DNA from 4 places in the Sorangium sp. KYC3313 genome. Region 2 is predicted to be linked to each of the others. Evidence: riboswitches for the same ligand, from Rfam matches in the RefSeq annotation. Region 2 holds a riboswitch; each other region holds the start of a gene.
What was found. A riboswitch is a leader RNA that binds a small molecule or an ion and turns the genes downstream of it on or off. The one in region 2 is predicted to bind cobalamin.

Region 1 (3,631 bases), 950 kb from region 2:
AGCCGTCGAACATCGTGTTGAGCAGGCCCGTCCCGCGCGTCGCGGTCAGGAACTCGCCGCGGAAGCCGATGAGCCCGCGCGACGGCACCCGGAACTCGAGGCGGGCGCGGCCGAAGCCGGGGTTCGTCATCTTCACCATCCGGCCGCGCCGGGAGCTGAGGCGCTCGGTCACGATGCCGACGTAGGTGTCCGGCACGTCCACGACCACGAGCTCGAGCGGCTCCATCACCTCGCCGTCGATCTCGCGCGTCACCACCTCGGGGTTCGAGAGCTGCATCTCGTACCCCTCGCGCCGCATCGTCTCCACGAGGATCGCCAGCTGGAGCTCGCCGCGGCCGAGCACCACGAACGTGTCGGGCACGTCCGTCGGCTCCACGCGGATCGCGAGGTTCTTCATCGCCTCGCGCTCGAGCCGCTCCTTCAGGTGACGGCTCGTCAGGTACTTCGACTGCTTGCACTTGCCGGCGAAGGTCGACGTGTTGACGCCGACCTTCATCTTGATCGTCGGCTCCTCGACCACGATGCGCGGCAGCGCCTCGGGGTGCGCCGGATCCGTGATCGTGTCGCCGATCGTGGCCGACTCGAGCCCCGCGATGGCGATGACCTCGCCCGCGACGGCGCTCTCGACCGCGACCCGCTTCAGCCCCTCGTACGCGTAGAGCATCTTCACGTAGCCGCGCGACTGCCCGCCCTCGCCGAGGAGCGCGACGTCGGCGCCCGAACGGGCGGTGCCGCGGACCACCCGGCCGACCGCGAGCCGGCCCACGTAGTCGTCGTGGGTCGTGTTGCAGACGATGACCTGGAGCGGACCGTCGGGGTCGCCGGAGGGGCCGGGGACCCGCTCGAGGATGGTCTCGAAGAGCGGCTCGAGGTCCTTCGCCTCGTGCTCGAGCTCGCGCTTCGCCTGGCCGAACTTCGCGATCGCGTAGAGCGTCGCGAAGTCCATCTGCGCGTCGCCGGCCTCGAGGTCGCAGAAGAGGTCGAACACCTCGGAGAGCACCTCGTGGGCGCGCGCGTCGCTCCGGTCGATCTTGTTGATGACCACGATGACCGGGAAGCCGCGCTGGAGGCACTTCGAGAGCACGAAGCGCGTCTGCGGCAGCGGGCCCTCGGCGGCGTCGACGAGGAGGAGCGCCCCGTCGGCCATCATGAGCGTGCGCTCGACCTCGCCGCCGAAGTCGGAGTGGCCGGGCGTGTCGACGATGTTGATCTTGACCCCGCGGTACCGGATGCTCGTGTTCTTCGCGAGGATGGTGATGCCGCGCTCCCGCTCGAGGTCGTTCGAGTCCATGACACGCTCGGCCACGACCTCGTTCTCTCGGAAGGCGCCCGACTGGCGGAGCATGTGATCGACGAGGGTCGTCTTCCCGTGGTCGACGTGGGCGACGATGGCGATATTGCGGAGATCGTTACGGGGCATATACGGCCGCGGCCGTGTAGCACGCGACCCACGGAGGAGCGAGCCCATCCTCGCTAGAGCCCGAACGTTCGGCCTGCGCGGCATCCGCGCGGGCGGGCGAGGGGAGCGGTAGCGATTGACAGCCGAAGGCGCACGGCCATAGGGTGCGCGCCGCGCTGGTGCCCGGGCGTTCGCCTGGGCCGAAGAGGGAACCCGGTGAAACTCCGGGGCTGCCCCGCAGCGGTAAGCGAGAACGACCTCCACCCCAAGCACTGGCCCGTCGAGGGCTGGGAAGCGGTGGACAGTAGGGAGCCGGTCTGACCGGAGCGCTCGCGAGCCCGAAGACCTGCCAGCGCCCGGCGGCGGGAGACATCCGGCGCCGGTTCGACCTGGGAGCCTCGAGGGAGGCGGTGAGGTCCGAGCCGGTGCAGCTCTGCCTCTGCCACGTCCCGGATACCGAACCGCCCCCCGCGTCGCCTTCCGGTCGCCCGTGGGGGCGAGAGGTCGGTCCAGCGCACCGTGCGATGGCCAGCCATTTCGTCCTCGCGGAGCTCGACGCGAGCGGCACGGCGCCGCTCCGCGCGATTGCAGCGAAGGAGGACGCGAATGCTGCGCGAGACGGTCACGACGAGCCACGGGCACCGCCATCCATCTCATCTGCTTCATCTTCATCTGCTCGCCGCTTTATCCATGGTGCTGGCCGCCGCGCGGCCCGCGCGCGCCGAGGGCGACACCTCCGAGCCGCCCGCTGCCCCCGAGGCGCCCGCTGCCCCGCCGGAGGCCGCCGCTGCAGAGCCCACCGGTGCGGGCGCGCCCGCGGGCGACGCCGCGATCGAGGTCACGATCCAGGCGGAGAAGCCGGGCAGCGAGGCCGCGTCGCGCGTCTCCGTCGGACACCGGGAGCTCGAGCTCAGGCCGAGGCTCCGGCCGGGCGACCTCCTCGAGTCGGTCCCCGGGCTCTTCGCCGTGCAGCACGCGGGCGGCGGCAAGGCGAACCAGTACTTCCTCCGCGGGTTCGACGCGGACCACGGGACCGACGTCGCCTTCTTCGTCGACGGCGTGCCCGTCAACATGGTCAGCCACGGCCACGGGCACGGCTTCACCGATCTCTACTTCATGATCCCGGAGCTCGTGACAGGGCTCGACGGGTACAAGGGGCCTTATTACGCGAGCATCGGCGACTTCGGTACGGCGGGCGCCGTCAACCTGCGCTTCGCCGAGAAGCTCGAGGAGAGCCACGCGCAGGTCAGCCTGGGGCAGTACGGTATCCAGCGCGGCCTCGTCATCGCCTCGCCGGATCTCGGCGACGCGTGGCGCGCGGTGGCCGCGGCGGAGATCTACCGGAACGACGGGCCGTTCCTGAGCCCGGAGCGGCTCGAGCGCTTCAACGTGTACCTGCGGGCCACGCACGATCTGGGCAACACCGGGAAGGTCCAGATGACCTGGATGTCGTACGGATCGACCTGGCACGGCTCCGGCCAGATCCCCGCGCGCGCGGTGTGCGGCGAGGGCGAGCAGGGCGGCCTGAACCCGCCGCCGTCGGCGTTCGGACAGCCGTGCATCGACCATTTCGGCGCCGTGGATCCGACCGAGGGCGGGGCGACCGAGCGGCACATGGCGTCCGTTGCAACCTCGACCGCGTGGCGGGACGCCGATCTGAGCGCGCTGGCCTACCTCGTCCGGTACCGCTTCACGCTGTACTCGAACTTCACCTTCTTCAGCGAGGACCCCGTCCGGGGCGACCAGATCGAGCAGAACGACGACCGCGCCGTCGGGGGCGCCGATCTCCGGTTCCGCAGGCAATACGAGATCGGCGGGGCGAGGTTCACGACCTCGCTGGGCGCGCAGATCCGCGCGGACGCGATCGACAAGTCCCTCCACCACGACGAGGCGCGCGAGCGGGTCGAGGAGAAGAGCAGGACCCACGTCGACGAGAGCCAGATCGGCGTCTACGTCGAGCAGGACGCCCGGCTCCGGCGCTGGCTCCGCGTCGTGCTCGGGGCGCGCGCGCAGTGGATCGACGTCAACGTGGACGACCCGGGCGAGGACCTCGAGACGGCGGGGAACAGGTCGAGCGGCGCCCGGGGACAGATGCAGCTGCTCCCGAAGCTCACGGCGATCGTGTCGCCCGTCGAGGGGGTCGATCTGTTCGCCCACTTCGGGCGGGGCTTCCACTCGAACGACGCGCAGGGCGCGGTGCTGGGCGAGGGGGCGGCGACGCTGATCACGCCC
Region 2 (3,631 bases):
GCCCGCGATCTCGACGCCGCCGCCGGGCGCCGGGAGGAGCCCGACGAGCGTCCGGAGCAGCGCGGTCTTGCCGGCGCCGTTGCCGCCGAGCACCGCCACGGACTCGCCCTCGGCGACGTCGAGGCGCACGTCGCGCAGCACGGGCTCGCCGCGCCGGTAGCCGAGCCGGGGGGCGCGCAGCGCGATCATCCGGCCTCTCCCGCGGCGACGCTGAGCCCGAGGGCGGCGAGGGCGGCGGCGGCGAACGCGACGTTCGCTGTAGGCGCGCTCGTCCTTCGGTCGGCGACGGGGAGCTTTCCCTTGTAGCCGCGGAGCTGCATCGCGAGCGCGGCGCTCTCGGAGCGCTCCAGCGTCCGGAGCGCCACGACGCCCGCGACGGCGCCGGCCGAGCGCGCGGCGGCGCCGGGGCGGGTGAACCCGCCGCGGAGCGCGGCTGCGCTCCACGCGCTGTCGGCCGCGCTCTGGAGCACGCCGGCGAAGCGCCGCGTCAGCGCGAGCAGCTCGACGAGGGCCGCGGGGACGCCGAGCCCGGCGAGCGCCGCCTCGATCTCGGCGGGCGCGGCGGCGCCGGCGAGCCACCGGAGCACCGCGGCCGCCGCGAGGACGCGCGCGCCGATGGCGGCGGCGCGGCGGGCCCCCTCGGCCGTGAGCGCGTCGACGGGGAACGGCGCGCCGGGGAGGAGCGGCGCCCCCGGCGTGAGCGCGAGCGCGAGCGCCGCCGCGACCGCTCCGAGCCACGCGGCGGGCGCGGCGGCGCGGAGGACGGCGCGCGCCGGCGTGCCCTGGAGGCGGAGGGCCGCGCACGCGAGGAGGAGCAGCGCGGCCGGGGTGACGGGCGAGCGCGCGCCCGCGGCGACGCAGCACGCCGCCACGGCGGCCCCGAGGCGGAGCCGGGCGTCCACGTCCCGGAGCCGCGCGGGGGGGTCAGTCCGCACGGAGGCCTTCGCCGTCGGCCCTGCCCGCCGGCGCGCCCGCGCGCTCGACGAAGAGCACGCGCGAGAAATAGCCGACGGCGAAGCCGGCGAGGAGCCCGGCCCAGAGGAACGCGAAGAGCAGGAGGTCGCCCTCGAGGCCCGCGAACAGCGGCCCCGTGTCGTGGCGCCCCGCGTCCTCGGCGACGCGGCGGACCACGGCCTCGTCGACGCCGTCCCAGGACGCGTTGCCGCAGGCGGCGAGCCAGAATGAACCGGCGAGCAGGAGCGCCGCGCGCGCGCGCCGCGCGAGCGGCGCTGGCAGCGGGCGCTGTCCGAGCCGCCGGGTCACGAGGCCCCCGGGGCGAGCCGGACGACCTGGAGCCGGTCCAGGATGTCGGGCCGCCGGGCGCGCAGGAAGACGAGCGCCCCCGCGGTCATGACGCCCTCGAGGATGCCGAGCGGCAGCTGGGTGGGGACGAAGGCGAGGGCGACGCCCGTGAACATGGACGTCACCGAGCCCTCGCCCGAGAGCCCGAGCGCGAGCGCGAGCGCCGTGGTGGCGTACGTTGCCCAGTCCGACGTCACGCCCGCGAGGAAGCCCGCGACCCAGAGGTTCGCGCCGCAGCGCCGCGCGAGATGGAAGGCGAAGTATCCGGTGAAGGCGCCCGCGATGCCCATCGACGCGACGTCGGCGCCGAGCGTTGTGAGGCCGCCGTGCGCGAGGAAGAGGGCCTGGATAAGGAGCGCCACCACGGTGACGAGGACGGTCATCCAGGGGCCGATGAGCACCGCCGCGAGCCCTGTGCCGCACGGGTGGGAGCAGGTCCCGGCGGTCGGCACCGGCACGGGCATGCACGAGATCGCGAAGACGGCTGCCGCGATGAGGCCGACGAACGGCTTGTAGAAGGCGTCCTGCCGGGTGCGGCGCCGGAGCAGGTGGAGGGCGATCGCGACGAAGGGCAGGGCGAGCGCGTTCCAGAAGGCGCACCAGCCGAGCGGCAGGACACCTTCCGCGAGGTGCATCGCCGCCGCGGGCCGGGGCGCGAGGAGCGTTCCCAAGGACACGGCGGCGATCGACAATGCGCGGCCGTGAAGACCGATTTCGGCGCTCCGGGTGAAGTCCGCACCCGGACGCCACGAAGACGTGCGCAAGCTGCACCTCGTGGGAGGCTCGGGTAGGTCTCCCGGCTCATGGGTTCAGGGAGCTGCTCGAGCTCCCAGCGCTGCGTCCACCTTCCCAGGCCTCTTTCAATGAGGCCCAGTGGTCTTCGGAAGCAGCTCCCCACTCACGGTGGCGGGACCGCGCCGGTTTTGCACCGGCTTCCCTGTTATGCCCCGGAGGGCACCCGAGGAATGGATTGTCAGGCCGGTGCTCGGTAATCCCGTTTCGTGCCCGGCGTCAAGGACGTCGCGCCCCGATCGTGGACGAGGGGGCTCGCGGCCCGCCGCGAGCCCCCTCGTCCGCGGCGTCGGCGCGGCGGTGATGCCTGCGCTGGTGGACACCCTGCCCTCGGGGGCGCTGCCGAGGCGCACGAGGCCATCGCCGCCGAGGCGCGCCGCGCGCCCGTCGGCGCCCCCCATCGAGCGGTCATGGGCGCCGACGAGCGCTCGAGGCCCTGTCGTGCTGTGGCCCGAGGTCGAGAAATTGACCCAGACGCATCACGCGACGAGTCGTCGAGCGCACGTCTCGAATTATGTCCCCCTTAGATAAAGACTGTTTACTTTGTCGCCGCGCGGGCGCAGCCCCCGTCTCGGTTGGGGCCCGGACGAGGGGCTCTCGTGCGCTTGAATGCGGGCGGCGGCGCATTCCTTCCGCAGTGTGCTTTGTTCGTCCTGGCTCTTTACTCGGGAGCAGGTGTCCGGTGTACGGCCTGTTGCCTCGTGGCCTCTCTTATTGAAGAGATGAGGGATTTCGTGTTCGCTCGTCTCGGAATGCGAGACGAACGCTGTGCTGGGTGCTGTCTCTGGTGGAGGGGTATGCCCGGCTCGAACGTGAATTCCCGCAGATCGTGTGTGTGGGGGCCGCGCGCCCGCCTGGCTGCCTGGCCGCCTTCGCGCCTGGAGCGTTCTGCTCGCTCGGCGTGCACGCGTTGCACTTTGTTATCGACAACGCGCTTGCGGATGCCACAATCTGACTACCGCATGCGCACCGGCGCGGACCCCCCAGCCCGGAGCGCATGCGGTCTTTCTTCTGCACCGTGGCGGACGTTCAAGACTCCGGCGCGGTTTCCCTGCCGCGGTCATTCTGGGCCCCCCTCCAGCGTGATGCGCGGTATTTTTTTTGCCCTCGAGCGCGCGGTTCGCGCCTTCCGAGGCGTCACTTTCCGGTGAACGTGGCCTGCGATTTCGCCAGGAACGCTTTCATTCCGAGCTGTTGATCTTCGCTGCCGAAGAGCGCGGCGAATGCCTGTGCTTCCAGCTCGTTGGCGGCGGCGAGGTCGAGGCTCTCGCCGCGCAGGAGGACGCGCTTGGCGGCGGCGACGGCGAGCGGGCCGCGCGAGGCGATCTTGAGGGCGGTCTCGCGGGCGCGCGCGAGCAGCTCGGTCGCTGGGAAGACGGCGTTGACGAGCCCGATCGACAGCGCCTGCTGGGCGGTGATCATGTCACCTGAATAGACGAGCTCGCGCGCGCGTCCGGGCCCGACCCGTCGCAGCAGCCGCTGGGTCCCGCCGAACCCCGGGATGACGCCCAGGTTCACCTCGGGCTGGCCGAGCTTG
Region 3 (3,631 bases), 5.0 Mb from region 2:
GCACCGCCTCCACGGTCGCCTTGGCGATGCGCGTCGCGGGGCGCGAACGCAGGTAGTACGTCGTCTTGAGCCCCTTCTTCCATGCGTGGAAGTACATGCTCGAGAGCTGGCCGATGGTGGGGTTCTCGATGAAGAGGTTCAGCGACTGGCTCTGATCGATGAAGGCCCCGCGATCCGCGGCCATGTCGATGAGCGAGCGCATCGGGATCTCCCACGCCGTCCGGAACACGGCGCGGAGCTGCTCGGGCAGCTCGTCCATGCCCTGGACCGAGCCCTCCGCGAGCTTGAGCCGGGCGCGCACCGCGTCGTTCCAGGCGCCGAGCCGCTTGAGCTCCGCGACCAGGTAGCGGTTCATCTGCAGGAAGTCCCCCGAGAGCGTCTCGCGCTTGAAGAGGTTGGACACCTGCGGCTCGATGCACTCGTAGCAGCCAGCGATCGACGCGATGGTGGCCGTCGGCGCGATGGCGACGAGCAGCGAGTTCCTGAGCCCCCCGGCCTGGACGCGCGCGCGGAGCGCCTCCCAGCGCGCCGTGTCCTCCGGGACGACGCCCCACGCGTCGAACTGGAGCTCTCCGCGCGCGGCGCGCGTCTCGTCGAACGCCGGGTGCCGCCCCTTCTCCGCCGCGAGGTCCGCGGACGTCGAGAGCGCGTGGTAATACACCTCCTCCGAGATCCGCCTCGAGAGCTCCCGCGCCGCCGGGGCGTCGAACGGCAGGCGCATCTGGAAGAACACGTCCTGCAGGCCCATGAGCCCGAGCCCGACGGGCCGCCAGCGGAGGTTCGATCGCCTCGTCGAGGGGATGGGGTAGTAGTTGAGGTCGATGACGCGGTCGAGCTGGCGGACCGCGGTCCGCACCGTGCGCGCGAGCTTCTCGAAGTCGAGCGCGACCGCGCCGTCTTCGCCGGCGACCGTGTGGCGCGCGAGGTTGATCGAGCCCAGGTTGCAGACGGCCGACTCCTCGTTCGAGGTCACCTCCAGGATCTCGGTGCAGAGGTTCGAGAGGTGGACGATCCTGCCCGGCAGCGCCGTCTGGTTGCAGGCGCGGTTCGACTTGTCCTTGAACGTCATCCAGCCGTTGCCTGTCTGCGCGAGCGTGCGCATCATCCGCGCGTAGAGCTCGCGGGCCTTCATCGTCTTCTTGGCGAGGCCCGCCCGCTCGGCCTCGACGTAGCGACGCTCGAACTCCTCACCGTAGAGATCGGGGAGATCGCGCACGTCCTTCGGGTCGAACAGGCTCCATTCGCCGTCGGCCTCGACCCGCTTCATGAAGAGGTCCGGGACCCAGCTCGCGAGGTTCAGGTTGTGCGTGCGCGCGGCCTCGTCGCCCGTGTTGTCGCGCAGCGAGAGGAACTCCTCGACGTCGGCGTGCCACGGCTCGAGGTAGACGCAGCACGCGCCCTTGCGCTTGCCGCCCTGGTTCACGGCCGCGACGGACGCGTCGAGCGTCTTGAGCCACGGCACGATCCCGCTGGAGTGCCCGTTGGTGCTCTCGATGAGCGAGCCGCGCGACCGCACCCGGTGGTAGGCGAGCCCGATGCCGCCCGAGAACTTCGAGAGCATCGCGACGTCGGTGTAGCGCTGGTAGATGGTCTCGAGGTGATCGTCCGGCGAGTCGAGCAGAAAGCAGCTCGAGAGCTGCTCGTGGCTCGTCCCGGAGTTGAACATCGTCGGTGAGCTCGGCAGGTAATCGAGCGACGAGAAGAGCCTGTAGAGCTCGACGGCCTGCGCCGCCGTCTCGGACAGCGCGCACGCGATGCGCAGGAAGAACTGCTGCGGCGTCTCGATGACGAGGCGCGTCTCCGGGTGCTTGAGCAGGTAGCGGTCGTAGAGCGTCCGCAGGCCGAAGTACTCGAGCTCGTGGTCGCGCCCCGGCTCGATGGCGTCGTTCAGCTTGCGGGCGTTCTGCGCCACGAAGCCGTGGAGCCGATCGTTGATGAGGCCCAGCCGCCGCCCCACGGCGATGGACTGCGAGAAGGCGTGGATCTCCTGATTGCGGACTTCCTTGTCGATGTACGTGGCGAGCAGGCGCGCCGCGAGCTTCGCGTACTGGGGCTCATCGGCGATGAGCGACGCCGCCGTCTGGATGGAGAGCTGATCGAGCTCGCGCGTCGTCGCGCCGTCGTAGAGGCCGCTGATGGTCTTCGTCGCGACGCGTAGCGCGTCCACGTCGGACAGGGCCGCGCACGAGCGGCTCACGGCGCGGACGATCTTGTTGACGTCGACTGGCTCGCTCGACCCGTTCCTCTTCTTCACCCGCATCGTCGTGTGCGGGGGCGTCTCCTCCGCGCCGGCGCTCGTCATGGCGGGCGCGTGGGGTGCGTGGGGTGCGTGGAGCGCGCGCAACGGCGCCGCGCCGTTGCTCTTCACCAACGGTTCGTTCAGCATGGCATCCTCCTCGTCGTGCTCGTTCCGAGCGGTCCCGGACCGCTCGCGTCGATGCCGCGAGAGCGAAGAGGCCAGCCGATGCGCATGGGTGCGCCAGGCTCTTTGGAGGAGCCCTCGGACCGACCGCTCGCCCCCGCGGGCGAAAGGAAGACAGCGCGGGAGGGGGTCGGAACCGGGACAAGCGCGAGAGTCTGCGCCAGCTCGGACCTACCCGCCTCCCTCGAGGCTTCCAGGTCAAACCGGCGCCGGATGTCTCCCAGCGCAGGACGTTGGCAGGTCTTCGGGCTCACGAGCGCTCCGGCTCTCGCCGGATTCCTACGGTCCACCGCTTCCCAGCCCGAGGGCCAGTGCGCGTCGTGGAGATCGTTCTCGCTTACCGCTGCGGGGCAGCCCCGGATTCACACCGGGTTCCCTTTTGAGCCCCGGCCGAAGCCCGAGGCACCAACATGGGCACTACATATGGTGGTGCAGTGAGCCGGTCAAGCGAGATGTTGTGGGGGAGCTCCGTTGCCCGGTTGCATGCGCGGTTGCGTGCTCCGTTGCACGCTCGGTTGCATGGTTGCGGGGTCGACGCTGGCGGCGCGCGCCGTCGCGGGCCACAACCCGGGCCTATGCCGCTCAGCGAAGCGCGTCCGGCCGATCCGCTCGACGACCTCGTCGCGCTCCTGCGCGGCAAGCGGATCGTGGCGCTGACGGGCGCGGGGTGCAGCACCGAGTCCGGCATCCCCGATTATCGAGGCCCCGAGACGCGGCGCCGCGCGCGGAACCCGATCCAGGGGCGGGAGTTCTCCTGCTCGGCCGAGATCCGGCAGCGCTACTGGGCGCGCGCCGTGATCGGCTGGGAGCGGTTCTCCAGGGCCGAGCCGAACCCCGCCCACCGCGCCCTCGCGCGGCTCGAGCAGGCGGGGCAGCTCGAGGGCCTCATCACGCAGAACGTCGACGGCCTCCACCAGGCCGCGGGCAGCCGTCGTGTCATCGAGCTGCACGGGACGCTCTCCGAGGTCGCCTGCCTCGCGTGCGGCGCGATGGAGCGGCGCGCCGCCCTCCAGGAGCGGCTCCTCGCCCAGAACCCCGGCTGGCTGCGCCTCGCGGCCGACCTCGCCCCCGACGGCGACGCCGACCTGCCCGCCGAGCGCGTGGCGGGCTTCCGTGCGCCGCCGTGCCTCCGCTGCGATGGGCCGCTCAAGCCGCGCGTCGTCTTCTTCGGCGAGAACGTGGCCCGGCCGATCGTCGACGCGGCGTTCG
Region 4 (3,631 bases), 5.0 Mb from region 2:
GCCACGAGCACGTGCCGCAAGGTCCCGACGTCGCGCCGGATCTGGCTCGCCAGCGCGCGGTAATCGAACCCGCCGTCCCGGTCGGCGATGACGTACGCGACCGCCTCGGTGTGCTCGCAGAAAACCGCGATCTCGGCGCGGCGGTGCGCGGGCAGGGCCAGCACGGGGAGCGCCCCGAGCCGGAACAGCGCGAAGCACACCTCGAAGAACTCCGCGATGTTCGGGAGCTGGACGACGACGCGATCCCCCGGCCGGAGCCCGAGGTGCAGCAGGCCCGCGGCGAGGCGATCGGCGCGCCGATCGAGCTCACCGTAGCTCAGCCGGCGATCGCCGCTGACGAGCGCGATCCGATCCGGGTGCCGCGCGGCCCGCTCGCGGAGCAGGCGCCCGAAGGTCTCGCCGCGCCAGTAGCCGGCGCGCCGGTAGAGATCGGCCAGCTCGGCCGGCCACGGAGTCCAGCCGTCGAGCGCCTGCGGTCGCGCCTGCGCGGGCGCCTGCCGGCGCTCCTCCGGAGCGCTCACGCCCGCTCCGGCGCCTGGTCGAGGCCGAGCGCGTTCAGCATGGTCCCGAGCTTGGCGGTGGTCTCGGCGAGCTCGTGCTCGCCGCTCGATCCGAGGACGATCCCGGCCCCGGCATAGAGGCGGAGCGCCCGGCCGGCGACGTCGGCGCAGCGGATGACGACCGCCCACTCGCCGTCGCCGCTGGCGTCGGACCAGCCCACGAGCCCCGTGAAGAACCCGCGATCGAACCGCTCGATCGCCTCGATGGCGTCGCGGGCGCGCTCCGTGGGGTAGCCGCACACGGCGGGCGTCGGGTGCAGCGCGGTGGCCAGCTTCATCGAGGAGATCGAGAGATCGCGCAGCTCCCCGGTGAGCCGGCTCGACAGGTGCCACAGCGTCGGGGTCTGCGTGAGCGACGGCTCGTCGGGGACGCTCAGGCGCCGGCAGAACGGCCGGAGCGCGGCGGCGACGGCGTCGACGACGATCGCGTGCTCGTGCCGGTCCTTCTCGGACGCGAGCAGCGCGATCGCCCGCCGGCGGTCCTCGTCGGGGTCCGGGCTGCGGACCGCGGAGCCGGCGAGCGGATTGGCGATCACCCGGAGCCCGGAGCGGGACAGGAGCAGCTCCGGGCTCGCGCCGAGGAGCGTCCGCGCGCGCGAGGTCGGGACGCCGCGCTCCGCGCTGGAGAGCCCCGCGGTCGGATCCGAGAGGTTGGCGGCGAAGGTGTAGCCGCTCCGGTTCTGCTGCGAGAGGCGCTGGAGGACGAGGCGGAGATCGACCGGCTCTCGCAGGACCATCTCCAGCATCCTGGACAGGACCACCTTGCTCAGCGCCCCGGACCGCATCAGGCCCACCGCCGTCTCGACGCCGCGCACGTAGTCGCGGGGCTCGGGGATCTGGCGCAGCTCCTGGATGGTGATCGGCAGCTGCGACCGCGGCGATTCCGACGTGGGGTTGAGCGGGCCCGCGCTCTGGATCGCCCTCGGCACGATGAGGTGCGCCGGCGACGTGCTGTTGAACGGCACCGCGCCGACCACCATGGGGAAGCTCTGGCCGGCGCCGGCCCTCGACGCCGCCGCGAGCACCCTCGTGACGCGGTCCGCGAGGCGGTCGCCCTGATCCGCGCCGTTCGGCTCGAGGATCATGTCGTGTACGCCCTGCGCGAGGAGGGTGCGTGTCGGCGACGCGAAGAAGAACGCCGACTCAGGGGTGTATTGCTTCAACAGCTGCCCTGCGTTGACCGCGGGCAGCGCGACAGAGGCCGGTATCGAGATGGAACTCGTCACATTCAGCTCCGATGGGCGTCGAGAGCCACGTGGGCTCAGGTCATCGGGCGCTGGACGTCAGGTCTCGGGCCGCTCGTTTCCGATAACTGATAAAGAAAATCAGTTTCAAGTGACTCATGACACGCGCGTGCAAGACTGTCAAGGGACTCCCGGTTCTGTCTCGGGTGTGCGTCGCCGGTGGGCCCGTGGGCGGGGCGCTCTGGACCTTCGCTTCTGCGTTGACATCCTGCGTGACGGGTGCGACGAGTCGCCCCGCCATCGGTGCTCGTCCGGCCATCGCCTGGCGAGCTGAAAAGGGAACCCGGTGAGAATCCGGGACTGCCCCCGCAGCGGTGAACGGGAACGACCATCACCAAGAAGCACTGGGCATGCACCCGAGCAGCCCGGGAAGCGGTGATGTGTAGGAGAGCGACCGGCGACGGCCGCAGCGCCCGTGAGTCCGAAGACCTGCCGAGGTGCGCGCGCCGGTTCGCTGGCGCGCGCTGACCTGAGCCTTCGAGGGGAAGGCGCCCAGGCTCTCGACCACCTCGCTCGCGCGCGGTGCCGTGGCCCGTCACGCAGCCCCTCGCTTCGGCTCTCGGCTCACCCGGAGCAGCGCTGGGTCGACGCGGGCAGGCGGCGCGTGAATGGTTGATTCTTCTGATCGTCGGTCGCGTCGGCGCCGGAGCGCCGGCGCGGCGTGCTGGCTCGCGCTCGCCGCCTGCGGCGCCGTGGCGGCCCTGCCGGCCGCCCGCGCCGACGAGCCGCGCAGGCCGGAGGCCGAGCAGGAGGGCGGTCGCGCCGCCGCCCCGCCGGGGACGGCCCCGCTGGAGGTGCGCGTCGAGGGGGATCGCGTGCGCGCGCCCGCGCCGCCCAAGGACAGGTCCGTCGCGGGCTCGGTGCTGGGCCGCGAGCGCCTCACCGGCGCGGGGCTCGGGGCGGCGGACGTGCTCCGCACGCAGCCGGGCGTCCTCATCGTCGAGTCGGGCGGCTTCGGCGGGCCGGCGACCGCGGCCCTCCGGGGAGCGACAGCAACGCAGACGCCGGTGTACCTCGCCGGCGTCCGCCTGAACGACGACGTCGTGGGCACGGCGGATCTCTCCCTCGTGCCCCTCTGGCTCATCGAGCGCGTCGAGATCTACCGTGGCCACGCGCCCATCGAGGCGGACCGCCTCGGCCCCGGCGGCGCGATCTTCTTCGAGCCGCGGCGGCCTTCCCGGACGACGGCCGGCGTCGGCGTCATGGCGGGCTCGCTCGGCGCGCGGCGCGGGTGGGCGTTCGCCGGCGCCAGCGCGGGCCCGGTGAGCTCGATCGTCGGGGTGAGCGCGGAGGCCGCGGAGAACCGCTACGCCTTCGTCGACGATCGCGGGACGCTCTTCGACGAGAGCGACGACACCCTGGAGCGCCGGCAGAACGCCGACGTGCGCACGATCGACGCCTGGGCGCTCGCGCGCGTCGAGCTCGGGGGCGGCGCGATCGTCGACGTGATCGCGAACGGCACCGATCGCGAGCAGGGCGTGCCGAGGCTCGCGCTCCTGCCGTCCCGGGAGGCGCGGGGGGAGTCGCGGCGCGCGCTGACGTCCGTCGCGGCGCGGGTGCCGTTCGGCCGAGAGGCGCAGCACACGCTCGAGGCGCGCACCTCGTTCATCGAGGCGCGGTCGGAGGTCCACGACCCGCTCTTCGAGCTCGCCCTGCTCACGCCGGAGCTCCGGCTCGCCGGCCGCCGCCTGGAGCAGACGCTCGGGGCGACGCTCTCCTTCGCTGACCGGCTCCGGGTGCGGCCCGTGCTCTCGGTCGCGCGCGAGGGCATCTCGCGCGCGCCGGACGACGTCCCGCTCGCGCGGGCGCGGCGCTCGTTCGCGCGCG

Region 1: another riboswitch for cobalamin. It lies ahead of ACSRUE_RS43765 (TonB-dependent receptor); the one in region 2 lies ahead of ACSRUE_RS00295 (energy-coupling factor ABC transporter permease).
Region 3: another riboswitch for cobalamin. It lies ahead of ACSRUE_RS28515 (ribonucleoside-diphosphate reductase subunit alpha); the one in region 2 lies ahead of ACSRUE_RS00295 (energy-coupling factor ABC transporter permease).
Region 4: another riboswitch for cobalamin. It lies ahead of ACSRUE_RS28500 (TonB-dependent receptor domain-containing protein); the one in region 2 lies ahead of ACSRUE_RS00295 (energy-coupling factor ABC transporter permease).

What each region holds. Positions count from the first base shown of each region.
Region 1 is NZ_CP197255.1:11,478,991-11,482,621, reverse strand. It holds gene typA (translational GTPase TypA) at 1-1,468, opposite strand, end outside; cobalamin riboswitch at 1,560-1,767, shown strand; gene ACSRUE_RS43765 (TonB-dependent receptor) at 2,090-3,631, shown strand, end outside.
Region 2 is NZ_CP197255.1:81,213-84,843, reverse strand. It holds gene ACSRUE_RS00310 (energy-coupling factor ABC transporter ATP-binding protein) at 1-189, opposite strand, end outside; gene ACSRUE_RS00305 (CbiQ family ECF transporter T component) at 186-935, opposite strand; gene ACSRUE_RS00300 (hypothetical protein) at 925-1,263, opposite strand; gene ACSRUE_RS00295 (energy-coupling factor ABC transporter permease) at 1,260-1,973, opposite strand; cobalamin riboswitch at 2,072-2,279, opposite strand; gene ACSRUE_RS00290 (hypothetical protein) at 2,870-3,049, shown strand; gene ACSRUE_RS00285 (enoyl-CoA hydratase/isomerase family protein) at 3,232-3,631, opposite strand, start outside.
Region 3 is NZ_CP197255.1:7,399,431-7,403,061, forward strand. It holds gene ACSRUE_RS28515 (ribonucleoside-diphosphate reductase subunit alpha) at 1-2,386, opposite strand, end outside; cobalamin riboswitch at 2,641-2,847, opposite strand; gene ACSRUE_RS28520 (NAD-dependent protein deacetylase) at 2,998-3,631, shown strand, end outside.
Region 4 is NZ_CP197255.1:7,392,599-7,396,229, forward strand. It holds gene ACSRUE_RS28490 ((2,3-dihydroxybenzoyl)adenylate synthase) at 1-521, opposite strand, end outside; gene dhbC (isochorismate synthase DhbC) at 518-1,786, opposite strand; cobalamin riboswitch at 2,029-2,255, shown strand; gene ACSRUE_RS28500 (TonB-dependent receptor domain-containing protein) at 2,413-3,631, shown strand, end outside.